Regions from separate parts of the Dickeya parazeae Ech586 genome, predicted to be linked through region 3. Evidence: predicted binding sites of a transcription regulator. Region 3 holds the regulator's gene; each other region holds the start of a gene.
What was found. Region 3 encodes Fur, which represses iron uptake genes when iron is present. Its sites were predicted from a motif close to ATAATAATGAGAACNACTATCAA; they were not measured.
Positions count from the first base shown of each region.

Region 1: fepD (Fe(3+)-siderophore ABC transporter permease) is a predicted target of Fur. The motif match lies at 6,340-6,362, and genes of this name have one in related genera.
Region 2: fes (enterochelin esterase) is a predicted target of Fur. The motif match lies at 5,956-5,978, and genes of this name have one in related genera.

Region 1 is NC_013592.1:3,170,144-3,179,253, reverse strand. Features, by position in the region: gene DD586_RS13885 (amino acid adenylation domain-containing protein) at 1-3,001, shown strand, start outside; gene DD586_RS13880 (ABC transporter ATP-binding protein) at 3,382-4,179, opposite strand; gene fepG (iron-enterobactin ABC transporter permease) at 4,227-5,261, opposite strand; gene fepD (Fe(3+)-siderophore ABC transporter permease) at 5,272-6,339, opposite strand; gene entS (enterobactin transporter EntS) at 6,550-7,830, shown strand; gene fepB (Fe2+-enterobactin ABC transporter substrate-binding protein) at 7,859-8,905, opposite strand.
Region 2 is NC_013592.1:3,180,699-3,192,515, forward strand. Features, by position in the region: gene DD586_RS13885 (amino acid adenylation domain-containing protein) at 1-4,263, opposite strand, end outside; gene DD586_RS13890 (MbtH family protein) at 4,314-4,532, opposite strand; gene fes (enterochelin esterase) at 4,567-5,859, opposite strand; gene DD586_RS13900 (TonB-dependent siderophore receptor) at 6,171-8,381, shown strand; gene DD586_RS13905 (isochorismate synthase) at 8,466-9,653, shown strand; gene DD586_RS13910 ((2,3-dihydroxybenzoyl)adenylate synthase) at 9,650-11,278, shown strand; gene DD586_RS13915 (isochorismatase family protein) at 11,282-11,817, shown strand, end outside.
Region 3 is NC_013592.1:1,287,705-1,299,521, reverse strand. Features, by position in the region: gene ybfF (esterase) at 1-136, shown strand, start outside; gene ybfE (LexA regulated protein) at 421-702, shown strand; gene DD586_RS05845 (methyl-accepting chemotaxis protein) at 767-2,455, opposite strand; gene fldA (flavodoxin FldA) at 2,874-3,401, shown strand; gene fur (ferric iron uptake transcriptional regulator) at 3,823-4,269, shown strand; gene glnS (glutamine--tRNA ligase) at 4,354-6,012, opposite strand; gene nagE (N-acetylglucosamine-specific PTS transporter subunit IIBC) at 6,180-7,652, opposite strand; gene nagB (glucosamine-6-phosphate deaminase) at 7,982-8,782, shown strand; gene nagA (N-acetylglucosamine-6-phosphate deacetylase) at 8,805-9,956, shown strand; gene nagC (DNA-binding transcriptional regulator NagC) at 9,986-11,209, shown strand; gene asnB (asparagine synthase B) at 11,504-11,817, shown strand, end outside.

The sequences.
Region 1 (9,110 bases), 1.9 Mb from region 3:
ACCGGTGCGGGTACGGTTGGATGCATCACGGCCGTTGCCGCCGCAGTTGGCTGAGCTACAGGCGCTGCAAATTCAACTGATTGAACACGATGACGTAGGCCTGGGGGAAATCCAGCAACTGGCGGGTACCGGCACGCTGTTCGACACCTTGCTGGTGGTGGAGAACTACCCGGATGGCGATGAGCTGAGTCAGGCCGGGCAGGCGCTGCGCTGTGAGGCGGTCAACAATCGGGGTTATACCCACTATCCGCTGACGCTGCTGGTGCTGCCGGGCAAACGGCTGCGGCTGCTGATGGAATACCGCGACAGCGTGGCGCAGCCGCAGCGGCTGGCGCAGCGCTTATTACTGTTACTGCAACAACTGGTGGCAGACCCGGAGCGCCCGCTGTCGGCCTGGAATCTGCAACTGCCGCAAGAGCAGGCGCTGCTGGCGGCGGTCAATCGTACCGAACAGCCAGTACCGCCGGGTACGTTGCATCAGGCGTTGGCAGCACAGGCACAACGCACGCCGGAGCGTATCGCGCTGGTGGATAGTCAGCATCAGTTGACCTACCGTCAGGTTCAACGCCAGACCCGTCTGCTGGCCGACCGGCTGATCGACGCCGGTGTGCGCCCCGGCGACATCGTGGCGGTGGCGCTGCCGCGCTCGGTGCGCTTGAGCCTGGCGTTATATGCCATTCTGGAGGCGGGTGCGGCCTGGCTGCCGCTGGATACCGGTTACCCAGATGAGCGGCTGGCGCTGATGGTGGAGGATGCGCAACCTCGCCTGCTGATCACCGAAAGCCGTTTGCAATCGCGTTTTGCGGGCATGGCCGATGTACTGTTGCTCGATACGCTGGCGGATGAACGCCAGTCGCCGCGTCACTCGTCGCCGCCGGTCGCCGATCAGCAGGCCGCTTACGTGATTTACACCTCCGGTTCTACTGGCCGCCCGAAAGGGGTGGTGGTCGGCCATCAGGCTATCGTCAACCGTTTGTGGTGGATGCAGCATCAATACCCGTTAGTGGCGGATGACGTGGTGCTACAGAAAACACCGTGCAGCTTCGATGTGTCGGTGTGGGAGTTCTTCTGGCCGCTGATGGTCGGTGCCCGTCTGGTGATGGCACCGCCGGATGCGCACCGTGACCCGGAGGCACTGGTACAGTTGATCAACGATTACGCGGTGACCACCTTGCACTTCGTGCCGTCGATGCTGGCGGCCTGGGTGAGTGCGCTGGAGACGCATCCGCGTGACGAGATCGGCTGTGGCAGCCTGCGGCGAGTGTTCTGTAGTGGTGAAGCGCTGTCGCGCGAACTGGCGCTGGATTATCAGTCGCTCATCGCGGCACCGCTGCACAACTTGTACGGCCCGACCGAAGCCGCAGTGGATGTCACCTGGCAACCGGCCTCTGGCGAGGCGCTGGAACGCTGTCAGTTGCCGGGCATTCCTATCGGCCTGCCGGTGTGGAATACCCAACTGCGTATTCTGGACGGCGCGTTGCGGCCGGTACCGGTCGGCGTAGCGGGCGATCTGTATTTGTGCGGTATCCAACTGGCGCAGGGGTACCTGCGGCGACCGGATTTGACTGCCAGCCGTTTTGTGGCGGACCCGTTTGCCCACGGTGAACGGATGTACCGTACCGGCGATATCGCACGCTGGCTGGAAGACGGCACGGTAGACTACCTGGGGCGTAGCGATGACCAGTTGAAAATCCGTGGTCAGCGCATCGAACTGGGCGAAATTGAGCAGGTGCTGCTGGCACAGCCCGGCGTGGCGCAAGCGGTGGTCGGTGCGCGTGAGTTGGGTGGAAAAGCAACCCGACTGCACGGTGCCGATGCCCGACAGCTGGTGGCCTGGCTGGTGGCGCAGGCCGGTGTCTCGCTGGATGTTGACCAGTTGCAACAGTCGCTGTCGCAGCAATTGCCAGCCCATATGGTGCCAGTGAGTTATGTGCTGATGGCGTCATTCCCGCTGAGTGCGAATGGCAAACTGGATCGTAAGGCGTTACCGGCACCTGCCGGACAGCACGCTGACGGGCGCGCTCCGCAAACGGACATCGAACGCACGGTCGCGGCCCTGTTTGTTGATTTACTGGCCTGCGAGACAGTATCGGTGGATGACGATTTCTTTGCACTGGGCGGTCACTCGTTGCTGGCCATGCGACTGGCCGCCGAGATTCGCCGTCAGCTGCAACACTCGCTGACGGTGGGGCAGATTATGGCGGCACGCAGCGTAGCCCGCATTGCAGCGCTGGTAGAAGGCGATGCGGACAGCCAGCATCTGGACGGTAATGGCGATATGCTGCCGTTACGGACGGGAACCGGGCCGGTGCTGTTCTGCCTGCATCCGGCATCGGGCTTTGCCTGGCAGTATGCGGGTCTGTTGCAGTATCTGGACGGGGAGTACCCGATCGTCGGGTTGCAATCACCACGACCGGACGGGGTGATTGCCGCGTGTGAATCGGTGGACGCGATGTGTGAGCGCCATCTGGCGACCATCCGGCGTATTCAGCCGCAGGGGCCGTATTTCCTGCTGGGTTACTCGCTCGGCGGTACGCTGGCGCACGGTATCGCTGCACGGTTGCAACAGGCGGGCGAAACGGTGTCGTTCCTCGGTTTGTTGGATACCTATCCGCCGGAAGGGCAGGACTGGACCGCCCCGGATGAAGCCGACGCCCGCGAGGAAGTCGAGCGTGAACAGGCCGGGTTTATGGCCGACACGCAGGCGGAGGACGACCCGCAACTGCGCGCAGAACGGGAGGCGATGTTTGGCAATATCGTCGCTAACTATCAGGATGCGGTACGGCTGTTGTCATCGGCCCGTTCACAGCGTTACGACGGTGAAGCCACGTTGTTTGTGGCAACCCGCACCCTGCCAGCAGGGATGGACGTTGACGCAACCTGGGCACCGTATGTCGGTACACTGACGCAGTATCCGCAGTATTGTGAGCACGCGGATATTCTGTCGCCCGCATCGCTGGAAAACCTGGGGCCGTTGCTGAATAAGCTGCTACACCGGTGAATGAGAACATGGCCGACAGCAGTCGGCCATGGAGGCTGTAGACAACCATCTTAATCGTCAGCAATGGGTCTTTCTGGCGTCAAAAACTGTGCCGAGGTGTTCGTCTTCGCCGGGTGAGCCGCATGGACGCGGCGAAAGACCGTGCCGCGTCTGGAACGCGTCACGGGCGGCCCGAACAGCGAAGGCGAACGCCGAGGGGACCGCGCCAGCGGCACAGTTTAGCCACCAGCCAGTGGTCAAGGAGAGGCGGCGCTGAGCCTCTCCTTGTCGTGCGTGCGATGATGTCGCAAAGGGATAACGGATGCCATCAAGCACGAAACCTCTCGTAACTCCAACAGAAATCACCAATAACAAAACAACAGCGCTGTTTGTCAACAGCGTCAAGGGGCTGGGTGATGGCGGCCGCAGGGGACGATAAGGGGTGTGTGGGAAACCGGGTCGTCGATGATGACGCAGGCCATGCCGAACACTGCCTGCACCAGTTCGGCGGTGATGACATCGGCGGGGGCACCCTGCGCCATGACGGTGCCTGCGCGCATCACGATAAGGTGATCGGCGTAGCGGCAGGCCTGATTGAGGTCGTGCAGTACCGCCACCAGTGTGCGGTCATGCTGCTGGTTCAGTTCCCGAAACAGATCGAGCAGGTCAATTTGATGGGCGATATCCAGCCAGGTGGTCGGTTCATCCAGCAATAACAGCGGCGTTTGTTGTGCCAGCACCATCGCAATCCACACCCGTTGACGCTGGCCGCCAGACAGTTCATCGACGCTGCGTTCTGCCAGTTCGCTGACGTTAGTCGCCACCATCGCCTGTTCCACCGCCACTTGATCCGCCTCACTCCACTGACGCAGTAGCGTTTGATGCGGGTAGCGGCCGCGCGCGACCAAATCCATCACGGTGATGTTATCCGGCACGATAGCGTGCTGTGGCAGCAGACCCAACTGCCGTGCCAGCGTTTTGGTGGGAATGCGGTGGATGCTGGTACCGTCCAGCAACACGTCGCCCGCCATCGGTTTGAGCAGGCGGCATAGCGCTCGCAGCAGGGTGGATTTGCCACAGGCGTTGGGGCCGATGATGACGCTGAATTTTCCTGCCGGGATCGCCACGCTCAAATTGCGGGCGATAATGTTGTTGTCGTAGCCCAGCGTTAACTGCTCGGCGTGTAAAAGCTGTGTCATCCGAATCACTCTTTACAGGCAAATTACAGGTAAATTAAAGGGGCGGATTAGCGACGCGATTCACGGATCAGCAACCCGATCAGATACAGCCCGCCAATGCTGACCGTCACCGAACCGACAGGCAATTGCCGACCGGTAAACAGATGCTGAGCGACAATATCCGCTGCCAGTAGCAGCACGCTCCCCACCAGTGCGGCGGCGCACAGCGGCATAGTGCTGGCACGAGTCAGGCGGCGTGCTATCTGCGGTGCGGCCAGTGCGATAAAGGAAACCGGCCCGGCACTGGCCGTGACCACCGCAATCAATACGATGCCGCACAGCATCAGCCACAATCGGCTGGCCTGTGCATTGACCCCCAGCGCTCTGGCGCTGTCATCGCCCATTTCCAGCAATTGCAAGCGCCGCGCCAGCAGTAGCGTTGCCAGCACGGTCAGTGGCATTACCAGTAACGCTGGCATGGCTTTGGCCCAGGTCATACCGTTCAACGAGCCAGCTCCCCACAAGGCGGCGCTCATCACCGTTTCCAGCGCGCCGGTGATCATCAACCAGGTATTGAACGCCGACAACACGGCACTGACCGCGATCCCGACGATAATCAACCGAAAACCGCTGATACCCTGCCGCCAGGCCAGCAGATACACCAGTAACGCGGTCGCCAGACCACCCAACATGGCACCACCGGCAATCTGGTAATAGCTGCCGTGCAGCACAATGATCGTGACCAGCGCACCGGTATAGGCACCGGTGTTAAAGCCCACGACGTCCGGGCTACCCAATGGGTTGCGCGTCAGGGACTGGAAGATAGCACCGCTGATACCAAGACAGGCACCGCACAGTAACGCCATGATCGCCCGAGGGGCGCGCCATTGGGTGACCACGGTCACGGTACCGGCATCACCGTGGTGAGCCAGCGCCTGCCAGACGGTGACGGCTGACAGCGGCAGGGTGCCGAGGCTGACTGCCAGCGTCAGCAGGGCAATGCAGACCAACAGCAGCGAGAGGTTGATCCACAATGCACGCAACGGCAACCGACCGCTAATCAAACCAGAAGCCGTGCGCAGGAACAGAGTTCGGGTAGACATAACGTGTTTCCTAAAACTTGCGCTGGCGTACCAGCCAGATCAGCACCGGCGCACCGATAAAGGCGGTGACAATAGAAACCCGCAATTCACCCGCTACCAACAGGCGGCCGACAATATCAGCGCAGAGCAACAGTATGGGGGCGAACAGCAGGGAATAGAGCAGAATCCAGCGTTGATCCGGACCGGCCCAGCCGCGAGCGATATGGGGGATCATCAGGCCGACAAAGCCAATCGGGCCGGTCAGCGCGGTAGCGGAGCCACACAACAGCATCACCGACAGCATCGCCATCACACGAATGACCCCCACACGGGTGCCGAGTGCCGTCGCGAGGTCATCCCCCATACTAAGCGTATTCAATGAACGAGCGGCCAAAAAAGCCAGTGCGCAGCCCAGCAGTACGATGGGCGTGACCCAGGCAATGTTGCTCAGCGAACGGATATCCAGCGTACCGGCTTCCCACAGACGCAACTGATCAAAGGCGTGTGGATTGAGCAGCGACAGTGATGAGGTAAACCCCGACAACACGGCGCTCAGCGCCACACCGGCCAGCGTCAGGCGTATTGGATTAACCCGACCGCCGCTCAGTGTACCGATGATCCACACCATCAGGCTGGCTGCCAACACGCCGAGCCAGGCAAACCCCAGCCACGACGCCATACCGGTAATCCCGAATACGCTGATGCCGAGCACGATGGCGAAACTGGCTCCGGCGTTAACGCCGAGGATGCCGGGGTCGGCCAGCGGGTTGCGGGTCAGCGCCTGCATCACCGCACCGGAGGCACCGAGCGCCATGCCCACCAGAATACCGGCCAGTGTGCGCGGCAGCCGCGCCTGTAAAACGATGATGCTGTCCGGACCTTGTGTATGACCGGCCAGACTCTGCCAGACGACCTCCGGCGCGATGGCGCGGGCACCCAGCATCAGGCTGGCGAGACACACCAAAGCTAGCAACAGCAGACAAGGCAGTACGCCACCAAGCCGACGCCCGGTTAACGATGACAGTGTGTACGGCAGGACGGTTGCCTGACTACAAAGAGATGAACGCATTGATAAGAACTGCTTTATTAAATAATGCATATGATTATTATTATCATTAATGTTATGGCATGACTAGGGTAACATTGAGGTTTTGGTAAAGACATTGACCTGAAGCCGGGTTAGGGGCGTTTACCACAGGATTAACGTCTCGCACCTTGCCGGGTATGCCGTTTTTCAGGTCGCTACTGGCGGCGCTGCTGTGCGGCCGAAGCCGCATTTTGACTAAAGACAGGAATTCAACCAACACTCATGGCTAAATCTTCTTTTTTTCTCGACTTCAGTCTGCTCAGGCAGAATGCGCATTTTCGCGCCATTTTTGTGGCCCGCATGTTATCGGTGTTTGCTCTTGGTATGTTGACCGTAGGTGTACCGGTGCAGATTCAGGCGATGACCGGTTCAACGTTACAGGTCGGTATGGCGGTGGCATTGGATGGCATCGGCATGTTTATCGGGCTGATGTTGGGCGGGGTACTGGCGGATCGCTTTGATCGCCGCAAACTGATTTTGTTTGCCCGCGGCACCTGTGGGATAGGGTTTGTGGCACTGAGCCTGAACGCGTTTTCCGGCACGCCGTCATTGCTGGCGCTGTACGTGCTGGCGGCCTGGGACGGCTTTTTCGGCGCACTGGGGATGACCGCGCTGATGGCGGTCATCCCGTTGTTGGTCGGTCGGGAAAATTTACCGGCTGCCGGGGCGCTGACCATGTTGACGGTACGACTGGGTGCCATTTTGTCACCCGCGCTGGGTGGGGTGATTATTGTCGCTGGTGGCGTAGGCTGGAATTTCGCGGTGGCTGCCGCCGGTACGCTGGCGACCTTGATCCCCTTGGTGCGACTGCCGACCATGAAACCGGCACCGGGCAAACCGGAGCACCCATTACAGGCGCTGGCGGGCGGGGTGCGTTTTGTTTGTGCGCACCCGGTGGTGGGATGTGTGGTGCTACTGGGTATGCTGGTGAGCGTGGTGGGTGCCATGCGGGTGCTGTTCCCGGCGCTGGCGGGTGACGCGTACCACGCCGGGCCGTCGGCGGTGGGATTAATGTATTCCGCCGTACCGCTGGGTGCCATGCTGGGGGCGTTTACCAGTGGCTGGGTATCGGGTGTAGAGCGGCCGGGGCGCATTCTGCTGGGCTGTGCGACAGGGGCGTTTCTGGCGGTGGGGTCGCTGGGGCTGTTTAGCCATTTGCTGCCAGCGCTGCTGGCGTTAGTCTGTTATGGCTATTTCAATGCGATCACCTCGTTGTTGCAGTTCACCCTGATTCAGAGTCACACGCCGGATCACCTGTTGGGCCGGGTCAATAGTCTCGGTACCGCGCAGGATGTCACCGGTGATTCCGTTGGCGCGCTGATTCTGGGGCTGATGGGCAAACTCCTGGTGCCTGCGACCAGCATTCTGGCGTTCGGTGCGGCGGCGACCGCGCTGGGGGCACTGATGGCATTGCTGGTACGTCCGCTACGACAATGCCGTTTTGGCGAGCCGCCGGAAACGCAGACCGAAGAGGAAACCGGCGACGTGTTACAGGAAGGATAACGCGTCGCCGTGTGATCAATGCTGTCGGTCAGTGAGCCGCTGGCCGACGAAAACGGTGTTCGATCCGGTCCAGCATGTTGCTGGCGCTGTAATAATCGAGCCGGAAGGTGTCCGGGCCCATCGCCCAAACGCGGTGTTGCACGACCGGTTCGAGGTGACTGAGGAACGGGTTATCGATAACCCGCTTCACGGTATCCTCGTCAGTGGCGAACAGCAGTAGTGACTGGCCGTTGAGGCTGGCAGCCATATTCTCGCCGGAAATCTGCACAATATCTTGCCGTTTGCCCATTCGCGTTTCGGTAGGCAGGTTGTCCGGCAGCGAAGCTAACTGGAACCCGAGTTCATGGAGCAATTGTCCCTGTGCGGACGAGGGTGTCCATAGGTTAACTCCCCGACCGTCTTCGTAATACACCAGTGCCGACACGGGTTGTGGCGGCAGCTCAATCGCCTGTTTCACCGCCTGCACCCGCTGTTCGAAACGCTCAATGACCTGGCGGGCATCGGTTTCGTGACCGATAGCTTCACCCAGATAGTCAGCCAGTTGTTGCCAGCTTTTGTCGCCGTAATCCACCACCAGCGTCGGCGCGATGGCCGAAAGTTGCTCATACAGCTTCAGGGCGGAGTCACCGCCAGTGGCGGCAATAATGATCATGTCCGGTGCGGCCGCGGCAATCGCTTCTGCATTCGGTTCGGTGATATAGAGCGGTTTGACGTGGCGGTCTTTTGCTTCGGCACTCCACTGACGAAAGAACCCTTGCTCGTCAGCCACGACGGTATCAGGGCTGGTGGCACCGGAGCCAACCAGCGGCGCATTGATAGCCAGTAGTGTACCGCTGAGGGTGACACTGGTGGAAACGATGCGTTGTGGTGGGTGCGTGAGTGTGAGCGGCCCTTTCGGCGTTGGTACCGTACGGGGCCAGCCCACGGACGCTGACGCCGAGGTTGTTGGCGTTGGGGTGGCGGCGTTGTCGCAACCGACCAGCAGCATTGCCAGTAACCCCAGTAGCCAGGGTAGGTAACCCTGTTGTTTATTCCCTGATGGCACGCTTTGCGCGCACGTCCCTGATCCCACCATACGTTTACCTGTTGAGCATGAAAATGTGCCGCAAGGTTATCGATAATGCGAATCATATTCAATACGCTTTAGTGGGATGGTTAATATCTCTTAATGATTGCCTGGGGTGAAAATGATCAGTTAACCATGCTGATTTTTTGGTGTCAGACATGTTCATCGTTTTTTCAAAGTAAAACACACAGCGGCTATGTCATGTTTTGTTAAT
Region 2 (11,817 bases), 1.9 Mb from region 3:
TTCGGCGGTCAGCCAGCCGACGGTACGGGCGAGATCCACCCCTTCCGGCGTTTCGATACGCCCGTGAGATTCCAGTGCCAGTCGCAGCGGTTGCACGCCAAAACGGTGGTGGCAAGCCTGAACCAACGCGCCCAGCAGAATCTCGTCCACCCGCGCCTGATAGCATTCCGGTAAGCGCGTCAGCACCGCCTGCGTCAACCGGGTATCCAGCACCCGACGTGATTGTTGCCGGGTCTGCTCCTGATCGCAGGACGGGTTAAGCGCTCGACGCCCCAGCCGAGGCAGTGGCGTCGCCAGCACTGATTGCCAGAATGGTAACTCAGCACGGCGCGCGGCTACCTGCCCTTTCAGGCTGGCAGACCAGTCGTATAGCGAGCACTCTTCAGCCGCTAACACGACCGGCTGCCCCCCCATCGCCGCTTCAGCAGCCTGACGCAGCTCGGGTAACAGCACACGCCACGACACGCCGTCCACCACCAGATGATGGGCCACCAGCACCAGCCCACAAGCACGACCATCGCGTTGCAATAGTACGGCCTGCATCATCTGACCGGCTGCCGGGTCAAGACGTGCTACCGCTGCCTCAAATGCCCGTTCTGCCGCCACCTCAACCGGCTCTTGTGCGCTTAGCGTGTCACACTGTAGCGGCACGGCCGTCGATGACGTCTGATGAATGATCAGATGGTCGTCACAGGTCTGTGCGGTTAACGCCGGGTGGGCCTGCACCAGTGCGCTCAACGCCTGCATCAGGTGTGCCGGTTGCAATGTTTCAGGCACCGACAGGAATACGCCGTGCGCAAACCGTTGGTTGATGCCCGCCAGTTGGGCGAAACTGTGTACGATAGGCAGCCCGTCCACCACACCGTAGCGCATGGTGCGTGACGGCGTGGCTGTCGTCGTCAGCGGCTGCATCGCCTGCGCCATCCGCGCTGGCGTGCGCTCGGCGAAAATGGTTTTCGGCCGCAGTTGCCAACCGGCGCGTCGCAACAGCGTGCCCAGCCCCATGGCGGAAATACTGTCGCCGCCGAGTGCAAAGAAATCCGCTTCCGCGCTGACCGCGTCCAGTTTCAGCAGGCTGGCGATGGACTGGCAAATCAGCCGTTCTTCATCGGTGGCGGGTTCACGTCCCGCCACGGCTTCTGCTTGCTGCGGTTTTGGCAGTGCCTGACGGTCAATTTTACCGTTGACGGTCAGCGGCAGTTCCGCCATCACCATCAGCACCGCCGGGACCATGTAATCCGGCAGTTGCTCAGCCAGTTGTGCCAGCAAACGGGCAGCGCAATCCGGTTGTTCGCGGACGTTCTCGTTCGGCACCGAGCAATAACCGATGAGCCGGTGCGTCGCACCCAGTGGTTCGGCGATCACCACCGCGGTACTGACCTCATCCAACGCCACCAGCGCATTTTCTACTTCGCCCAGCTCCACGCGAAAGCCGCGCACTTTGATCTGATGGTCAACGCGGCCGATAAAGGCCAATTGGCCGTCGTGACGCCAGCGCATCAGGTCGCCGGTGCGGTACATCACCGCCCCCGCTATGAACGGACAGGCGACAAAGCGCGTCGCCGTGAGATCCGGGCGGCGCAGGTAACCACGCGCCAGCCCCGGCCCGGCGATATACAGCTCACCGGGGACGCCTACCGGCACCGGTCGCAGGTGGTTATCCAGCAGCCACACACGGGTATTGGCGACCGGTTGGCCGATAACCGGCTGGTCCGCCACCGTGACCCGGGCACCCAGCGTATCGATGGTGTATTCCGACGGCCCGTAATAGTTATGAATTTCCATCTGCGGGTGCTGGCGCATCAGTTGCCACAGCCGAGGTGTGGCCGCTTCACCGCCAATCATGATGAAAGCGGGCTGATGGTTATCCGGCTCCAGCAAGCCGCTGTCGATCATCTGGGTGAAAAACGACGGGGTGATGTCCAGCAAATCGATAGGCGTCTGAGTAAAGTGTTGAACCAGCGCCCAGGCATCTTTACGCAGCTCTTCATCGAAAATGTGTAATTCGCTGCCCATCATCATGCAAAACAGCGGTTCCCAGGAGGAATCGAAGGAGAATGACGCCGTGTGTCCGGCACGTAAACGGCGACCATTTTGCCGTGAAAAGCGATCTATCACCGGGCCAAACAGGAAGCTCGAATGTGACATCATCAGGTTGAGCAAACCGGCATGGGTACTCATCACCCCTTTCGGCTTCCCGGTAGAACCAGAGGTGTAGATCATGTACGCCAGATGTTCAGCCCGTAACGGCTCTCGTCGCTCCGCGTCCGTTACCGGGTGGGCAGGCAAGCGGGCGCACTCGGCCCGTAACGTGGCATCGTCCAGACACAGCACCTGCGGCAGTGTCGGCATAGACTCACGTACCGTGCTGTGGGTCAGCAGCAGGACCGGACGCGCATCGTCACACATCAACGCCAGACGTTCGCGTGGGTAATCCAGATCCAACGGCATATAAGCCGCACCGCTGGCCAGTACCCCAAACATCGCCACCACCGACGAGACCGAACGCGGTACGCCGATCGCCACCACATCACCGGCACCGATGCCCTGCGCCATCAGCCGACGGGCCAGTTGCATGACCTGCGCCGATAACTGGCGGTAGCTGAGTTGCTCGCGGCCGCAGGTCACAGCCAATGCATCGGGTTGTTGCTGTACCTGCTGTTGCAGGCAATCCAGCACCGAGTGCAACGTCGTGGGTATCGTCAGGCGCGGGCCACTGCCCCAGCCGTCAATACGCCGCCATTCGTCGTCACTCAACAGGCTTAATTCGCCGATAGCCTGCTCCGGTTGTTGTATCAGTTGCGTCAGCAGGTGTTGCAGACGCTGCGCATGCCCTTGCAACGCTGGGGCATCATAGCGCGCCGGATTGGCGACCAGTTCCAGTTGCAGCTCGCCCTCCTGCACGCCAAGGGTAAACTCCATATCGTCCACCGGCCCCATCGCCAGCACATGGGTGGTGACCGGCGTATTGCCCAGTGTCAGTTCGGCGTTATACACCTTGAAATTGATCACTGGCCCGTACAAGCCCTCACTGCCACCGACCAGCCCCAGATCCCGTCGTAACTGTTCCGCTTCATAACGCTGATGACGTCGTACCGCCTTGATTTCCTTCTGCAACCTCTGCGTGGCATCGATGAGGGTCATCTCGGGTTGCAGCGTGAGTTGAAGCGGCAGTACGTTCACTACCGGCCCACACGCACACAATGCTGCCGACCCCATGCGCCGCATAAACGGAAAGCCTACCGACAAACGCGACTCGCCACTCATGCGGTAGAGGTACACCGCCAGTGCCGCCATCGCAATTTCCGCCGGTTGTAGCTGAGCGCCAAACCGTTGCTCCGCCAGTGCGACAAAAGGTGCAGCGGGTAAGGTGACCCGTTGTTGTAAGGTGCGGATGCCCTGCGGCGAGGCCTCACAAACGTCTGCCGCCAGCGACACCGGCGTCGGCAATTCGCTGGCATGCTCGCGCCAGAACGTAGCCGACTGCTGATAGGCCGACGAACGTTCCCACTCTTGGTATTCCGTCACCACATCAGCAAACGGTGTAAACGGCGAGGCGTCCGGCGTTTTACCGGCGCTAAGGGCGTTGTAAATCGCCACAATACGCCGGGTCAGAGCATCGAAACTGAAACCATCCACCATCAGATGATGAAAGCGCTGATACCAGAACCAGCGTTCCGGCTGTGCCGATACCTGCATCAGTACCTGACGATACAGCGGTTGCCCACCATCAACCGGCAGCGGCGCGGCTAAATCCGCTTGCATCAGCGCCCAGGCAGCCTGCTCGCCTTGCGCTAGGTCGCGAAAATCCAGCCATTCCGGTTCATGAATCGCCGCTATACCCGGTGCAGAAGGTAGCCACTGTACCGGTTCGCCAAGATCATTGAAGCCAAAGCGCGCCTGCACCGTATCCGCTTCCGACAGCCCCTGACGGATGGCCGCCAGCAGACAGTCCGGGTCAACCGGGCCGTTCAACTCCAGCGCATGCGCCACCGTGAACGCATTCGACTGACTGGCGATGTGATCGGCCATCCAGATACCGGGTTGGGCCGCCACCAGCGGCAGTTCCAACACATTCACCGACTGTGCCGACGTGACGTCGTGAGCAGAAACCGGCTGCCCGGACGCTCCCGCCGGGGAGAAGGAGACGTGGGGATGAGACGATGACGCTTCAGCGGATGATGGCTGCTGGGTCGATGATGGTTTCTTTGTCGATGATGATTGCTGGGTAGATAATTGTGTTTCGTTAAGTAGCTCTGACACGTTGTTTTCCTTACTCCGTCAACGGAAACAGTCCCGACTGGTCATGCCGGTTAGGCGTTTTCAGCCCGCAGGCTCGCCGGACGCATGTCCTGCCAGTGGGTTTCGGTATAGGCGATGCACGCCTCGCGGGACTGCGGCCCGTAGACCACCTGCCAGCCCGCCGGTACGACGGCAAACTCTGGCCACAGGCTGTATTGCTGTTGCTCGTTGGTGACGACCAGAAATGTCAGACGATCATCGTCAAACGGATTTACTTGTTCCTGACTCATTGTTATTACCTCATGTGATAAGGGGTGCCGCGCGTTATCGGATATGGCTGTGGTTTAACAACCAACGACATCCGTCCATCAACCCGCCACGCCAGCACAAGGTGTCATGCCCACCGGCATACACACGCTGGTAAACCTGATGCCCTGCAGCTATCAGCGCCTCATGCATCTGTTGATTGACGAAGGCGATATCTGCCTCACGCCGTCCCGCTTCCTGAAAAATCACCAGCGGCGATGCCGTCCGACCACCCTGCCGCACCTGGGTCACCAACACGCCGGGCTCCAGCGTCGCGTGCTGATCAAAATCGGTGATGAATTGCAGATTCGGCCACCAGAACGAGCCAGATTGCGTGAGTACGCGGCCAAAACGCTGCGGCCAGTGCAAACCGGCGTACAGCGCCGCCAGTCCGCCATAACTCTGCCCGGCTACGACGGTACGGTCCGGATCGTCACTAAACGGCGTCAGGCGCGCTGCCTGCGGCAGCAATTCCTGCTGTACCGCCAGCCAGAACGCGGCATCGCACGGCAGTTCCCGACAACGGGTTTCCCCATCAATCGCGTCAATAAATAACCAAACGGCGGGCGGAATATTGCCCTGTGCGGTTTCCGTATCCAGAGCATTAAACAGCGGTGTGTCGTCAGCCCACCGCTGCCCATCCAGAATGAGACAGAGCGGCCGTTGTGCCGGAGCGTCGCTCTCCCCGGTGGTGTACAGCCAAATGCGACGCTGGTTGCCAAGCTGCTCGCTCTGCCAGTCAAACACCGTCAGCCTGGCTGGGTCTGCGCCACTCGCTGTCCCTTGATCCACCGCACACCAGGCCTGCTGTGATGGCGCCCCCGGCATATGCGCCGCTGACAATTGCGCTCCCCACGGTCGGCTCAGGTTGAACGGGTCAGCCATCGCGCAGGGAAACAGCGAACACCACCACGCCCGCTGCTGATCATCACGCTGTTGTTCATCGTCGCTGAATGCCGGTGGCAGTTGCGCCGCCGCAATCGGGATCAGGGAATAACTGCCACGCCAGTCGTGTTCAATTACCATCGACCAATGCCAGACATCGGTGCCGGGCAGGCGCGCCAGGCTCTGCGGATCAGTACTGTGGTGATCGGTCACGCCGTTGATATCGGCATACACCCGTTGGATAGCGGAGTGATGCTCATCGCCGTTCGGGTCACGCCAGAGAAAGGTCATGCGAACCCGCTCGCTATCCTGCGTTTCCACCAGCGGCGTACCCACGCGGGCGATCTGTTGCCACCACGCGTCATCCCCGGCCTGGGGTGATGACAACAGCGTGGCGGCGAAACCTGACGGCTGTACTGCCGACATCAAAACCTCCTGGGTCAACCCTTTACGTTTCACTTACATTCAGTTAACAGAACTAATGTGTCGATTTGTGAATTTACATTTATTTAGACAACGAGAATAATATTGAGAAACATTTTCATTTGCAATAAGATGCAATTCCCAAAGTTTACTGGGATTTAAAAACTCGCCATCTGGTCACATATCGCTAAAAAACAAATTAACCACATGAATTCAAAGTTAATTCGATTTTTTAATGCAAAGAATGGCAAGGCCGGTGAGTACACAGCCTGACGCACATAAAAAATAAGGTCTTTTACAGGAGGGGATCTCTGATGCGTAGCACCAGGAAGAAACAATTAACAAAACTAAAGTCTTGGCAGAAAAATAAAAACGCCATGCCAGCCATGCTGGCTTCCACCTTGCTGGTGGCTGCGCATGCACAGGCAGCGGACACCACGACCAGTACCGATACCATGGTGGTGTCGGCAACCGCCGCTGAAAGCGTGACTGCACCGCTGAAAGGCATCGTGGCGAAGGAAAGTGCGTCCGGCACCAAAACCAGCACGCCGCTCATCAAAACCCCGCAATCCGTCACCGTGGTCACCCGCGACCAGATGGACGCACAAGCGGTTTCTTCCGTATCCGACGCTCTGAACTATTCCAGCGGCGTGGTCAGCAACTACCGCGGTTCGTCTAACCGCAACGATGAAGTGATTGCCCGTGGTTTCCGCTACGCGCCGAAATTCCTTGATGGCCTGAGCTATGGCCTGAGCGGCCAGGGTGCTGCGCTGGGGAAAATAGACCCCTGGTTACTGGAACGAGTAGAGCTAGTGCACGGTCCTGCCTCCGTCCTGTATGGACAGGTCAACCCCGGCGGGCTCATCAGCATGACCAGCAAACGCCCAACGGCAGAAGATATCCACAAAGTGGAATTCAGCGCGGGTAATCAGCATCTGGGTGAAGCGGCGTTTGATTTCGGCGGCGCACTCAATGACGATAAAACCCTGCTTTACCGCCTCAACGGTATCGCCAGCACCCGTGATGAATTCGTCAAGGATTACAAAGAGAAGCGCGTTGCTATCGCGCCAGCCATTACCTGGTTGCCGAACAGCGATACCAGCTTTACGCTGCTGACCAGTTACCAGAACGACCCTAAGGCCGGTTACCGCAACTTCCTGCCCAAGATAGGTACCGTGACCGAAGCCAGCGCAGGCTATATTCCGCGTGATCTGGACGTCAGCGACCCTAACTACAATCGTTCAAAACGCGAGCAGATCGGCATCGGTTATATTTTCGACCACTCCTTCAACGATAACGTCTCTTTCCAGCAAAACTTCCGCTATTCCCAGCTAAGAGAACGTTACAAGTATCTGGTGTATACCTGGAGTAACCCGGAGATCTCTGATACGTCGCTGTCCCGCCGTCAGGTGCGTGAAGAGCTGAACGCCGACGAAATCGGTCTGGATAACCAGATGAAGGTCAAGCTGGAAACCGGCGATGTCCAACACACTGTACTCAGTGGGGTGGATTACAAATGGCAGGATCGCGATTACAACTACTGGCGCAACAGCGGTTCGGGATACAACTTTGACTGGGCGAACCCCAGCTACGGTGGTTCTTATCTGGTCAGCGACAGCCAGCTCTCGTTGAACCAGTCTTACAAGAAAAAACTCGATCAGGTCGGCGTTTATCTGCAAGACCAGATGGAATGGAATCAGTGGAACCTGCTGCTGTCCGGTCGCCATGACTGGAGCCAAATACGCACGCAAGACCACACCACCAGTACCTCAACACAGCAAGACGACAGTAAATTCACGGGTCGTACTGGCCTGCTCTACGCGTTCGATAACGGTATTTCGCCGTATGTCAGCTACAGCACCTCGTTTGAACCCAACCTGGACTCCGGCGCCCCCGGCACGCCTGCGTTTAAACCGACCACCGGTGAACAATCCGAGGTGGGTATCAAATTCCAGCCTAAAGGCAGCAATACCCTGCTGACCTTATCGCTGTTTGATATCACGCAGAAAAACATCACCTCGTACAACAGCGTGACCCAGTACAACGAACAGATCGGCAAAGTGAAATCCAAAGGCGCGGAAGCGGAAGTGCACACGCAACTGACGCCGGAAATCAGCCTGATGGCGGCCTACACCTATACCGATGCGGTCACCAAAGACAGCTACACCGCCAGCCAGGTGAACAAAACGCCATCGGCGATTCCGCGTCACTCCGCGTCCACCTGGGGCAGCTACAGCTTCCAGAACGGCCCGCTGCGTGGTGTCACGCTGGGTACCGGGGTGCGTTATGTCGGCTCAAGCTACGGCGATAACGCCGAGAGCTTCAAAGTCCCGGCTTATACCCTGTACGACGCGATGGCGCGCTACGAGTTAGGTTCGCTCTCTTCGCAGTTGAAAGGCACAACGGTGCAACTGAACGTCAACAACCTGACCGACAAGCGCTATGTGGCGTCATGCGGTGGCGATACTGCCTGCTTCTACGGCAGCGGGCGTACTGTCGTCGCGACGGTCAGCTACAGCTGGTAATACGCGGCAGGGCGGGTTTTCCCGCCCTGCGGTGACGCCTGCGCGCCACCATTTTGTTCCACTCTCGACATAAGGATACCCCCCGTGTCAACGCTCGCAGCTACCTCTTCATCGCTGGATGTCCGCACGCTTCAGCACGATGATTTTCTGTTTCTGTCTCCCGACAACAGCCTGCATGCCCGTGGATGTTACGCCGCCTTGTCGACGGCCGTGGCAGGGGGCGAGCACCTCCAGGGCGATGTTCAGCAGCAGGTCAGCGCCCTGTTTGCCCGCGCCCGGCAGGATGGTATCGCCCGGCCGCTGCTGGTGGGCGCTATCCCGTTTGACAAACGCCAGCCTGCACGACTGTTTGTGCCGCAACAGTCGCACTGGTTCTCACGGGACACCCTACAACACGATATTCTGCCCTCTACGCCAATAAGCGCACGCCAGATACGTGAAGTACCGGGACACGATGCGTTTTGCCAGATGGTCAGCGCAGGCGTTGAGGCCACCCGTAACGGCGATTTGAATAAAATCGTGCTGTCTCGCCTGCTGGATATCGACACCGAACAACCGCTGGACTCAATCCGCCTGTTGCGACAACTCAACCAGCAAAACCCCTGGAGCTACAACTTCCACGTACCGCTGGAACAAGGTGCACTGCTGGGTGCTAGCCCGGAACTGCTACTGCATAAGCAGGGTAACCAGATTGTGTCCCAGCCGCTGGCCGGTTCCGCCCGCCGTAGCGACGACCCGGTGGAAGATCAGCGCCTGCGCCGTACGCTACTGGCCTCCGCGAAAGATCGCCACGAACACCGACTGGTCACCGATGATATTCGTCGGGTACTGGCAGCACGTTGTCGGACACTGAGCATTCCGGACACCCCCGAGCTGCTGAGCACACCGGTGCTGTGGCATCTGGCGACCCGTGTTCAGGGTGAAGTGTTGAACGCCCAGGAAAACGCCCTGTCGATTGCCTGCCTGCTACACCCCACCCCGGCGCTGTGCGGCGTACCGTTTGAAGCGGCTCGGGACCGTATCGCTCAACTGGAACCGTTCAACCGTGGGCTATTCGGCGGTATCGTCGGCTGGTGCGACGATGAAGGCAACGGCCAGTGGGTGGTAACCATTCGCTGTGGCGAGGTACGGCAAAACCGGGTACGGCTGTTTGCCGGTGCAGGCATCGTACCAGACTCTCAGCCCGTGTCTGAATGGCACGAAACCGGCGTTAAATTGAGCACCATGCTGCGTGCATTTGGTCTTCGTCAGGATCAGGAGTGTGCAGCATGATGGTTGAATTCACCCGCTGGCCGCCCGAGCTGGAGCAGCGTTATCGCGAGCGGGGCTACTGGCTGGATCTCCCGCTGGGCGACATCCTCACCCGTCATGCTGATAATGACGCCATCGCCCTGATCGATGGCGAACGCACGCTCAGCTACCGCCAGATGAACCAACTGGTGGCGCAATTAGCTGGCTCACTGCAACGCCAGGGCATCACCCCAGGGCAAACGGCGCTGGTACAACTAGGCAATATCGCCGAGTTCTACCTGACGTACTTCGCGCTGCTGCGTGCCGGTATCGTGCCGGTCAACGCCCTGTTCAGCCATCAGCGCAGCGAGCTGTGCGCCTATGCCGACCAGATTGCGCCAACGCTGCTGATAGCCGATCGCAGCCACGCATTGTTTGCCAGCGATGATTTTATCAACGAACTACGCCAACGCTGCCCCACGTTACAGCACGTTCTGCTGCGTGGTGATGGCGACACGTCTCAGGATTTGTCACAGTTGCTGCTGGAAGCGGAAGCCTTCGCACCAGCAACCCCGACACCCGCCGATCAGGTGGCATTCTTCCAGCTTTCCGGCGGTAGCACCGGCACCCCGAAACTGATTCCTCGTACCCACAACGATTACTACTACAGCATCCGCGGCAGCGTGGAGATTTGCCGGGTTGACGCACATACCCGTTTCCTGTGCGCCCTGCCCGCCGCCCACAACTACCCGCTCAGTTCGCCGGGCGCACTGGGTGTGTTTTATGCCGGGGGCACGGTCGTGCTGGCAAGCGACCCCAGCCCAGCCTGCTGTTTCCCGTTGATTGCGCAGCACCGCATCACCCTCACCGCGCTGGTCCCCCCAGCTGTCACACTGTGGCTGGAAGCGGTGGCGTTATCCGGCGATCGCCACGCGCTGGCAAGCCTGCGCGTACTGCAGGTCGGTGGTGCTCGGTTAAGCGAATCGCTGGCACGGCGCATACCAACAGAGCTGGGTTGCCAGTTACAGCAAGTGTTCGGCATGGCCGAAGGGCTGGTGAATTACACCCGGCTGGACGATGACGATGTCCACTGCTTTACCACGCAGGGCTGCCCGATCAGCGACGATGACGAGGTCTGGGTAGCCGATGCCGACGGCAACCCATTGCCGCACGGTACACCGGGCCGTCTGATGACGCGTGGCCCCTACACCTTCCGTGGTTACTACCGCAGCCCGGCCTACAACCGCCAGGTGTTCAACGCGCAAGGGTTCTACTGCTCCGGCGATGTGGTGATCCAACAGGCCGATGGCTACCTGCAAGTGGTCGGGCGTGAAAAAGACCAGATCAACCGTGGCGGGGAAAAGATTGCCGCTGAAGAGATCGAAAACCTGCTGCTTCGCCACCCCGCCGTGATCAACGCCGCGCTGGTGGCGGTGCCCGACCCGATGATGGGTGAGAAAAGCTGCGCTTTTCTGGTCACCCGCGAGCCACTCAAAGCGGTGACATTACGTCGCCACCTGCGTGAACAGGGTATCGCCGACTACAAATTACCGGACCGATTTGAACAACTGCCCACCCTGCCGGAAACCGCAGTGGGCAAAGTCGATAAACAGCGGCTACGCCAGCTGGCGCAACAGCACGTCGCAACGGCCGCTGCAGGAGAATAAATCATGGCTATTCCAAAACTGAACGCCTACCCACTTCCCAGCGCAGAGCACCTGCCAGTCAATAAGGTGAACTGGCCGGTTGACGCCTCTCGCGCGGCCTTGCTGATTCATGACATGCAAAACTACTTCCTCAATTTCTGGGGAGAAAACAGCCCGCTGACCGAACAGTTGATCGCCAACGTCGCACGCCTTCGACAGGCATGCCGTCAGCAGGGTATCCCGGTGTTTTATACCGCCCAGCCCAATCAGCAAAGCGACGCTGACCGGGCGCTGCTCAACGACATGTGGGGACCGGGACTCAATCGCCACCCGGAACAACAGCGCATCGCCGCCGCCCTGACGCCGGAAGACAGCGATACCGTGCTGGTGAAATGGCGCTACAGCGCCTTCCACCGTTCTGATCTGGAACAGCGCTTGAAATCATCCGGCCGTGACCAGTTGATTATCTGTGGGGTATACGCGCATATCGGTTGCCTGACGACCGCTACCGATGCGTTTATGCGTGACATCAAACCGTTCATGGTAGCCGATGCGCTGGC
Region 3 (11,817 bases):
TCGTTATCGCGACGACCTGGTGCGCCAGTTTCCTGCCGCTAGAGCCCATGTGGTCAGTGGTGCAGGCCACTGGGTACACGCGGAAAAACCCGACGCCGTACTGCGCGCCATCCACCGTTTTTTAGCCTCACATTAAGGCGCAACGAGACGATAGTCCGCCCGGCAGGCAAAGGGGTTGTCTTATAGCCTGATTTAATTAAGCCTTAATTGAGTCTTAGCCCCAGTAAACGTTGTCGCCACCGCAACGGCTGGGGTATTATGGCGCGCTCAGTATGAGGGATGGCTGTATGGCCACTTGCATCGTTAACCACATTTCATCAAAACGCGGCCTGAGTTGCTAAAAGCACCAGATAATCCCGGCGGTGAGCCTCCGAGATCAAACGCGGCGTTTTGGCCGAATTTCTTGCAGTACCATTAGTTATGGCAAAAGAACAAACGGATCGCACCACGCTGGATCTGTTCGCGAATGAGCGTCGGCCAGGGCGGCCGAAAACCAATCCGCTCTCGCGTGACGAACAGTTACGGATCAACAAGCGCAACCAGTTGCGGCGTGACAAAGTGCGGGGTCTTCGCCGTGTCGAGCTGAAAATTAACAGTGAAGCGGTAGAGATTCTCAATGCGCTAGCTGAACAAAAAAACATCAGCCGAAGTGAACTGATAGAACAGATGCTGCTGGCACAGTTGGCAGAACAACAAGACTAATACACGACTACAACACAACTACATAGTGCTGGCGTCATCCATGACGCCTGACGTCCTCAATACATCAGAACGTTTCCCAATTATCACTGCCTTTCTTCGCTGATGTCGCAGCAGGCAATGCTTTGGCAGCCGGGGCCGCCACGGCTTTAACCGGTGCCTGACGGTCGCGTCTTGGCGGCAGACCGGATGCCTGTTCTTCGGACAGACGGAATACAGATACCGCTTCGGTCAGCACCATCGCCTGTTCTTCCAGTGAGCGAGTCGCGGCAGAGGCCTCCTGCACCAGCGCGGCGTTCTGCTGAGTCACGCCATCCATTTCCGTGATCGCCAGGCCAGCCTGAGCGATACCTTTACTTTGCTCATCCGATGCGGTGGCGATTTCCGACATAATCTCGGTCACATTGGTTACCGCTTTCACAATCTCGCTCATGGTACTGCCTGCGTCAGCCACCAACGAGGAACCGTTATCCACGCAACGAACCGACTCGGCAATCAGATTTTCAATCTCTTTGGCCGCCTGCGCACTGCGTTGCGCCAGGCTTCTTACTTCACCGGCCACCACCGCGAATCCACGCCCCTGCTCACCAGCGCGAGCCGCTTCAACCGCTGCGTTCAACGCCAGAATGTTGGTCTGGAAAGCGATGCCATTAATGACACTGGTAATCTCAGCGATTTTCTTCGAACTACCGGAGATTTCCGCCATGGTTTTCACAACATTGTCGACCAGTGCCCCCCCCTTACTAGCCGTGGTAGAAGCCTGATGAGCCAGTTGGCTGGCGTGGCTGGCATTTTCCGCATTCTGTTTCACGGTCGATGTCAGCTGTTCCATACTGGCCGCACTTTCTTCCAATGCCGCTGCCTGCGACTCGGTACGGGCCGCCAGGTCGTTGTTGCCGGATGCAATTTCCGACACACCCTGATAAATGGAATCCGCACTGCTTCGAATGGTACTCACGGTGTTCGCCAGGCTGGTTTGCATATCGCGCAGCAGCGGGAACAGTTTACCTACGCAGTTGTTACCAAAATCCAGAATCGGTTTGCCAAGACGGCCAGCCGCAATCACCTGGAAGTGTTCACGCAGATCGTTGAGTGGGCGAGTCAAACACGCGACCAGATAGCGATCGGTCATAAACAGCATCAACAAACCAGCCACCAGCCCTGCCAACAAAATATTCTGTCCGACAGCAGTAATACTTTCCAACCGGTCGCCGGCATCGACGAACATCGTTGACCCGGCTTTGTTGAAGTTGGTGAACGAGACATTGAACTGACGACTGAAGGCGGGCACGATGTCTTTGGCATACTTGTCGTACTCATCGAACTTTTTGTCCACCGCACGCTGGTACATCGGCTCAACCCCTTGGGTAATCAGGTTGCTCCAGTCACGTGTTACCGCGTCCACCAGCTCCGGCGACATGCCGACATGATCAATCTTTTTGAAGGCTTCAAGGTTAGATTTCAGTAGATCCAGCGCAGCCTGTGATGATTTTTGCTGTTCATCTGCCTTCTGATCATCGCCACTCTGCCGATAATCAATCGCACGTGCCAGTCGGGTTACCATACGGAAATACTGGTCATTACCGGTATTAACCAAATTCATATTATTAACCAGCAAAGCACTGGTTTTAGATGTTTCGTTCATGGTTTTGAACGAATACATAGTGTAGAGCGAGACCGCAATCCATAACACACAGAAGATGCCAAGCACCCATAACATGGCAGTGCGAATGGCAATATTTTTTAGGAATTGCATAATTGACTCCATAAACGAGCTATTGATCGAGGAGGTAAGGCTTGTTTTGACTTATGTAATGAGAAAGTCTCTCGTTTTGTAAGAAACATTGCTGCACATTTACATTCAATAAAGCACCATGTTCCGTCATCGTCAAAACTATAAGAATATTTAGTCTTTTCTGTTTTTTTAAAAACTAATAAAAATTAGATATTTAACCAATTGCCCATATTTTCAGTTATCTGTGAGAATATCGTATTTAAAAAAAATTAAAAAAACATTAAGAAGGCGATTAAAAAAGAATCAATTAATTGTTTTTACAGCACGACTGCAGGCAGCCACAGATACACGTTTATCCGTCAGACAGTGTCTGCTATTATTAACGGATAGTGGGTGACGTAAGCACCATACCCTTAGGAATCAAGAGGTTATTTAATCTATGGCTCTCATAGGCATTTTTTTTGGCAGTGATACTGGTAATACCGAAAATATTGCTAAAACTATCCAGCAAAAACTGGGCAGCGACGTCGCCGAACTGCACGACATTGCCAAAAGCAGCAAAGAGGATCTGGAGCGCTTTGACATCCTGCTGCTGGGTATCCCGACCTGGTACTACGGCGAAGCACAATGTGACTGGGATGATTTCTTCCCAACCCTGGAAGAGATTGATTTTTCTGGAAAACTAGTAGCTATCTTTGGTTGCGGTGATCAGGAAGACTACGCAGAGTACTTCTGTGACGCCATGGGCACCATTCGCGACATCATCGAACCGCGCGGTGCAAACATCGTTGGTCACTGGCCAACAGAAGGCTACTACTTCGAAGCCTCAAAAGGCCTGGCGGATGACGATCACTTTATCGGCCTGGCTATTGATGAAGATCGCCAGCCAGAACTGACCGGCGAACGCGTATCCACCTGGGTCAAGCAAATCAGCGAAGAGCTGAATTTGAAAGCCTTACTGGCCTGATTCACCCGTGGCCCTGATGCACCGCTGGTGCCAATGTAGTCGGGGCCATATCACCATCGATAAGTAAACATCGATAGGTAAATCTCAACAGGTAAATCGATGGCTAAATCGATAATGAGAGCCATAGATAGATAAAACCTATCGCAATCAGTGATACATTTTTTTAACTTTTCATCCTGACAAGGTACAATGTCATTCGCTCAGCCGGATTATGTTTAATGATAAATCCTGGCGTACAATTTGTTCCTTATCGATAACTACTCTGAATACAGTACGTTAACCTGAACCATATTGTAAAAGTTCCGTAGTTTTCATTTCGATGGTGCGGTTCTATAATTGAGACACATGACCTTTTTTACGCCGACCGATGATACTAGGCTAATAGCCTCCCAGATAAAGCACGTAACAGGACTAAATCCGCATGACTGACAACAACACCGCATTAAAGAAGGCCGGCCTGAAAGTCACACTTCCACGACTGAAAATTTTGGAAGTCCTTCAGGATCCTCAATGCCACCACGTCAGCGCGGAAGACTTATACAAGAAGCTGATTGATATGGGGGAAGAGATTGGTTTGGCCACTGTCTACCGTGTGCTCAACCAGTTTGACGATGCTGGCATTGTCACCCGCCACAACTTCGAAGGTGGCAAATCCGTTTTCGAACTCACCCAGCAACACCACCATGATCATTTGATCTGTCTGGATTGCGGTCGGGTGATTGAATTCAGCGATGAGTCTATCGAAGCGCGCCAGCGTGAAATTTCCGAGAAGCATGGCATCAAGCTCACCAACCACAGTTTGTATCTGTATGGCCATTGCAGTAGCGGCGACTGCCGTGAAGACGACAACGCGCACGACGAACGCTGATTGAGCCTTCTCTATTAATTCTGAGCAAAAATAAAACCGCCGAGGCGGTTTTATTTTTATCTTAACGTCCCAATCAGGCAGCGATTAACCCGCCCAACTATCACGCAATCCCACCGTCCGGTTGAATACCAGATGATCAGGACGGGAATAAACGCGATCCGCGCAGAAATACCCTTCACGCTCAAACTGATAGGCTTTTTCGACCTCAGCATTACCCAAACTGGCTTCGACAAAGCCCTGAGCAATACTCAGTGAATCAGGATTGATGGTGGAGAGAAAATCCTCTGCTCCGCCAGGGTTAGCTATGCTAAACAGGCGATCATACAGACGGAACTGCGCTGGCAACGCGTGAGCAGCAGATACCCAGTGGATCACACCTTTCACTTTACGGCCGTCGGCCGGATCCTTGCTCAGGGTTTCCGTATCACAGCTGCAGTAAATCGTGGTGATCACACCCTGCTCGTCTTTATCAATGCGTTCAGCCTTAATGACATACGCATTACGCAGACGGACTTCTTTGCCCAGCACCAGACGTTTGTACTGCTTATTGGCTTCTTCACGAAAATCAGCGCGATCAATGTACACTTCGCGACTGAAGGCAACCTGTCGTGTTCCCATCTCTGGTTTATTCGGATGGTTGGGCATGCTCAGCCATTCTTCATGACCTTCCGGCAGGTTCTCAATTACCACTTTCACCGGATCCAGCACCGCCATCGCGCGTGGTGCATTTTCGTTGAGGTCATCACGAATGCACGACTCGAGGGCTGCCATTTCCACAGTGTTATCCTGTTTGGTCACACCAATACGGCGGCAGAACTCACGAATAGAAGCGGCGGTATAACCACGGCGGCGTAAACCAGAGATGGTCGGCATGCGCGGATCGTTCCAGCCTTCGACGATCTTCTCACTCACCAGTTGGTTCAGTTTCCGCTTGGACATGACCGCGTATTCCAGGTTCAGGCGGGAAAACTCGTACTGACGCGGGTGAGCAGGAATGGTGATATTATCCAGCACCCAGTCATACAGGCGACGGTTATCCTGAAACTCCAGCGTACACAGCGAATGTGTAATACCTTCCAGCGCATCGGAAATGCAGTGGGTGAAGTCATACATCGGGTAGATGCACCACTTATTGCCGGTCTGATGATGCTCGGCGAATTTGATGCGATACAGCACCGGGTCGCGCATCACGATAAATGGCGATGCCATGTCGATTTTAGCACGCAGGCAAGCAGCACCTTCGGCGAAACCGCCGTTGCGCATTTTTTCAAACAGCGCCATGTTCTCTTCAACGCTGCGATCGCGGTACGGGCTATTTTTGCCCGGAGAGGTCAGCGTGCCGCGGTATTCGCGAATCTGTTCCGGCGTCAGCTCATCGACATATGCCAACCCTTTATTGATCAGTTCAACAGCATACATGTGCAACTGATCAAAATAGTCCGACGAATAGCGAACATTGCCGCTCCAGGAAAAACCCAGCCACTGAACGTCATGTTTGATGGATTCAACGTACTCGATATCTTCTTTTACCGGGTTGGTATCATCAAAACGCAGGTTGCACTTGCCGTTGTAATCTTCAGCGATACCGAAGTTCAGGCAGATGGATTTAGCGTGGCCGATATGAAGATAGCCGTTCGGCTCTGGAGGAAAACGCGTCTGAATGCTGTCGTGTTTACCGGTAGCCAGATCTTCATCAATGATCTGACGAATAAAGTTGGTTGGGCGGGCTTCAGCCTCACTCATGCTTGGTTCCTCAAATGCGAAAAAACAACCCTTAACCACTAATGATCCAACAAGCCACGCTGGGAAACAACCGTTTGTTTCATGAAAATTCAAGATAAAAAAACGGAGCGTGCTTGCAGGCGCGCTCCGTTTATCGATATCAGACGGCGATAATGACGCCAGCCGAATTATTCCTGTGAAACCTCACGCAAGGCGGCGGCGATATTCTCCGCCTGAGTGCCAACCACAATCTGCACGCTTTGCTTATTGAGACGAATCACACCCGCGGCCCCTAACTGACGTGCCGCTGATTCGTCCACCAGGCTCGAATCCTTCACGCTCAGGCGCAAGCGAGTGATACAAGCGTCGATGCCGGTCAGGTTGTCTTTACCGCCGATGGCCTGCAAATACCCTTTCGCTACCGATTGGGCATTACCCGCAGGAGCGGTTACCTCAGTTGAAGTCTGTGTTGTCGCAGCGGCTTCACGTCCCGGCGTCATCAGGTTAAATCGGGTAATGGTAAAGCGGAACACCACATAATAAATGGCGAAGAACACCACTCCCTGGAGCAGCAACATATACCAATGTGTCGCCAGTGGGTTGCGCGTAGAAAGCACCAGGTCCACCAAACCAGCACTGAAACCAAAACCGGCAATCCAGTGCATGCTGGCAGCGATGAATACGGAAATCCCGGTCAACACGGCGTGCAGTACATACAGCACAGGCGCGACAAACATGAAGGAGAATTCCAGCGGTTCGGTAATGCCGGTGAAGAAGGCTGCAAACGCCGCCGCCACCATAATCCCCGCCACCCGGCTACGATTTTCAGGACGCGCACAGTGATAAATCGCCAGCGCCGCGCCCGGCAAACCAAACATCATGATCGGGAAGAAACCGGCCTGATAACGCCCGGTAATGCCCGGAATCGCTTTGCCAGCATCAATCGCCTGCTGCCCGCTCAGGAAATTGGGGATATCGTTAATGCCCGCCACATCGAACCAGAACACTGAATTCAGTGCATGATGCAACCCGACCGGAATCAACAGGCGGTTAAAGAAGGCATAGATACCAGCACCCACCGACCCCATTTGCTGGATATGTTCGCCAAAGGACACCAGCGCGTTATAAATCACCGGCCAGACGTACATCAGCACAAACGCCACCACAATCATCAGCACTGATACCAGAATCGGCACCAGTCGGCGACCGTTGAAGAAAGAGAGCGCTTTAGGCAATTCAACCTGGCTGTAGCGGTTATACAACTCGGCGGAAATCACGCCGACCAGGATACCGATGAATTGGTTTTCAATCTTACTGAATGCCTTGGGTACCTCTGCCAGCGGGATATGTTGAATCATTGATACCGCCGCAGGCGAGCACAGCGTAGTCAACACCAGATAACCGACAAACCCGGACAGCGCCGCCGCGCCGTCTTTATCCTTAGACATACCGTAAGCGACACCAACAGCAAACAATACCGCCATATGCTCGATAATCGCCGCGCCAGACTTGATCAACAATGCCGCCAGCGCGCTTTCGCTCCCCCAGCCAACCGGGTCTATCCAGTACCCTACCCCCATCAGGATGGCGGCTGCAGGTAATGTAGCGACCGGCACCATCAACGCACGGCCTACTTTTTGTAAATAACCGAGTGTACTCACCTTCCCCTCTCTTTCCCTTACGGGCAATAAAATTGTCTGTCAGCCTTGTTACCAAATCACCCGCCAGCCATGTGGGCCTGACCAGAGTGCCAAAAAAATAATTCGCCACGCAAATTAATAACCATGATTATGTGATAATAGTCACCACAAACGCACATATTAAAAGTTTATGGCGCTGCATTAACACAACTTATTTCAAGACTAAAAAAAACACGCTACACTACCCCCCAGATAAACACCGACACATCGCATCGGCATATTACCTGGCAGCCAATCTATCTGGCTGCGACTACCCGATGATAGCTAACCGATTGCCAGAGGAGAGCACCATGAGACTGATTCCACTAACGACCCCCGCCGAGGTTGGCAAATGGGCCGCCCGCTATATTGTCGAGCGCATCAATGCTTTCAACCCGACGGCAGAACGCCCGTTCGTGCTCGGTCTGCCAACCGGCAGCTCGCCGCTGGAAGCTTACAAAGCGCTGATTGCGCTTTACAAAGCAGGCCAGGTCAGCTTTAAGCATGTTGTTACTTTCAACATGGATGAATACGTCGGACTACCGGCGGACCACCCGGAAAGCTACCGCACCTTTATGTACCAGAATTTTTTCAATCACGTTGATATTCCGGAAGGAAACATTAACCTGTTGAATGGCAACGCGGAAGATATCGCGGCTGAGTGTCAGCGTTATGAAGAAAAAATCAAGTCTTACGGCAAGATTCATCTGTTCATGGGCGGCGTCGGCAACGATGGTCATATCGCTTTTAACGAACCGGCGTCTTCTCTGGTATCCCGTACCCGTATCAAAACGCTGACGGAAGAGACCCGTATCGCCAATTCCCGTTTCTTCGACGGCGACGTCAGCCAGGTGCCTAAATATGCCCTGACAGTCGGCGTGGGTACGCTGTTGGATGCAGAAGAAGTGATGATTCTGGTTAGCGGCCGTCATAAGGCGCAGGCGCTTCAGGCGGCGGTAGAAGGTAACGTGAATCACATGTGGACCATCAGTTGCCTGCAATTGCACGCTAAAGCGCTGATGGTGTGCGATGAGCCTTCCACCATGGAATTAAAAGTGAAGACCGTGAAATATTTCCGCGAGCTGGAAGCTGAAAATATCAAAAATCTGTAATCGGTGAGCCAGGAGCTTAGAGATGTTCGCTTTAATCAATGGTCGTGTTTTTACCGGCCACCAGATCCTTGACGGTTATGCCGTCGTCGTCACCGATGGACTGATCGAGGCGGTATGCCCGGCACATGAACTGCCTGACACCCTGCCCCGGCGTGATCTTGCTGGTGCGCTACTGGCCCCTGGCTTTATCGACCTGCAATTGAATGGTTGCGGCGGCGTTCAGTTCAATGACGCACTAAGCAGCCTTTGTGTCCAAACGCTGGAAACCATGCAGAAGGCCAACGAAAAATCCGGCTGCACCAGTTTCTTACCGACGCTTATCACCTCTTCTGATGAATTCATGCACCACAGCATCGGCGTAATGCGTGCCTGGCTTGCTCAGCACCGCCATCAGGCGCTGGGGTTGCATCTGGAAGGCCCGTGGCTTAACCCGATAAAAAAAGGCACCCACGACGCCAGTTTTATCCGCCAGCCGGACGATGAGCTGGTGGCTTATCTGTGTGACAATGCCGATGTCATTAGCAAGATCACGCTGGCTCCCGAAATGGTGCCAGGCAACGTGATAAGGCAATTGAGCGATGCGGGCATCGTCGTATCCGCCGGGCACTCTCATGCCACCTGGGAACAAGCTAAACAGGGTTTTGCCGCCGGTATCCGCTTTGCTACCCACCTGTTTAACGCCATGCCCCCCATTACCGGCCGGGAACCCGGTCTGGTCGGCGCCGTCTACGACGCCCCGGAGGTCTATTGCGGCATTATTGCCGACGGCCATCATGTCAGTTGGGCGACTATCCGCAACAGTAAACGCATCAAGGGCGACAAACTGGTGCTGGTCACCGACGCGACGGCACCCGCGGGTTCCACTATCGACCAGTTCACATTTGCCGGTAAAACCATATACTACCGCGACGGCATCTGTGTGGATGAGAACGGCACCCTGAGCGGTTCGGCTCTCACTATGATCGACGCCGTGCGCAATTGCGTAGAACACGCGGGTATCGCTCTGGATGAGGCGCTGAGAATGGCGACGCTCTATCCGGCAAGAGCCATCGGCGAAGCAAGCCGACTGGGAAGCATTGAAACAGGAAAAGTGGCAAACCTGACGGCGTTTACCCGCGATTTTGACATCCTCAGTACGTTTGTGAATGGTGAAGAAGTCTTTCGCAAATCGTAAGCGTATTGCATCGACACGAGTAACGCGTCATGACCACAGGCGGACAAACCCAGATAGGGAATATCGATCTGGTTAAACAACTCAACAGTGCGGTCGTGTACCGCCTGATTGACCAGCAAGGCCCTATCTCCCGAATTCAGATTTCAGAACAGAGCCAGCTTGCTCCCGCCAGCGTCACCAAAATTACCCGCCAGTTGCTGGAGCGCGGTCTTATCAAGGAAGTGGATCAGCAGGCATCAACCGGTGGTCGTCGCGCTATTTCCATCATTTCCGAAACTCGACCGTTTCATACCGTGGCGGTGCGACTCGGCCGCCACGATGCCACCCTCGCCTTATACGATTTACAGGGCAAACGGCTGGAAGAAGAGCACTGCAACCTGCCGGAAAACACGCAGGAAGCGCTGGAAAACGCCTTATTCACCGTTATCGATCAGTTCATCACCCGCCATCAGCGCCGAATCCGCGAATTAATCGCGATTTCAGTGGTGTTACCGGGGTTGGTCGACCCGATTGCCGGTGTAGTGCGTTATATGCCGCATATCAGCGTGGATAACTGGCCGCTGGTTGACAACCTTGAACAGCGTTTCAACGTACACAGTTTTGTTGGTCACGATATCCGCAGCCTGGCATTGGCTGAACACTATTTTGGCGCCACCCGCGACTGTCAGGATTCGCTGCTGGTAAGGGTCCATCGCGGCGTAGGCGCCGGTATTCTCGTCAACGGCAAAATCTTCCTTGGCAGTAACAGCAATGTGGGGGAGATAGGTCACATCCAGATCGATCCCTTGGGTGACCGCTGCCACTGCGGTAACTTTGGTTGCCTTGAAACGGTAGTATCCAACGGTGCGCTGGAACAGCGGGTACGGCATCTACTGCAACAAGGCTTCCCCAGCAAGCTGACGCTTGATGACTGCCAGATTGCCGCCATCTGTAAAGCGGCAGTCAAAGGCGATCGCCTGGCCAAAGAACTGATCGAAGCTGCCGGACAGCAGTTGGGCAAGGCCATCGCGATTGCCGTTAACCTGTTCAATCCACAACGGGTCGTTATCGCCGGTGAAATTACCGCCGCAGACAAAATTCTGTTACCTGCCATTGAGCGTTGCATCAATACGCAGGTGCTAAAAGACTTCCGGCAAAATCTGCCCGTCGTCGTTTCCGAATTACAGCATTTATCTGCCATCGGCGCTTTTGCGCTGGTAAAACGTGCCATGCTTAATGGTGTCTTGCTGCAACGTCTGCTTGAAAATCAGTAGGTTTTGGTTTTTGCTATAAGGCCGGATTATGAGATCGCTAAAAATCCGGCCTCTCTCTTCAGGTATCGTGAATAAACCACAATAAATCACGCAAAAAATTACACATTCACCATCACAATGGCTTTTTTCATTAAATGATATTGAATTAGCATCCCCTTTTGATGCTAAATCAGTGTTACCGACACGGCGGCGACCGACCCACAGCAATACCATACGGCAAGGAAAACCGCTGCTTACCGCCATACACTTTGACAGTTTTCACGTTGTGATGCGTGAATAAAGGGAGCCTTTGGTATGTGTTCTATTTTTGGTGTGCTTGATCTGAAAACTGACCCGGTTGAACTGCGTAAAAAAGCGCTGGAGTTGTCCCGTCTGATGCGCCATCGCGGTCCGGACTGGTCCGGTGTTTATGCCAGCGACAAAGCCATTCTGGCGCATGAGCGCCTGTCTATTGTCGACGTCAATACCGGTGCACAGCCCCTCTACAACCAGGCGCACACCCACGTTCTGGCCGTGAACGGTGAAATTTATAACCATCAGGCTCTGCGTCAGCAATATGGCGACCGTTATCAGTTCCAGACCGGTTCCGACTGTGAAGTGATTCTGGC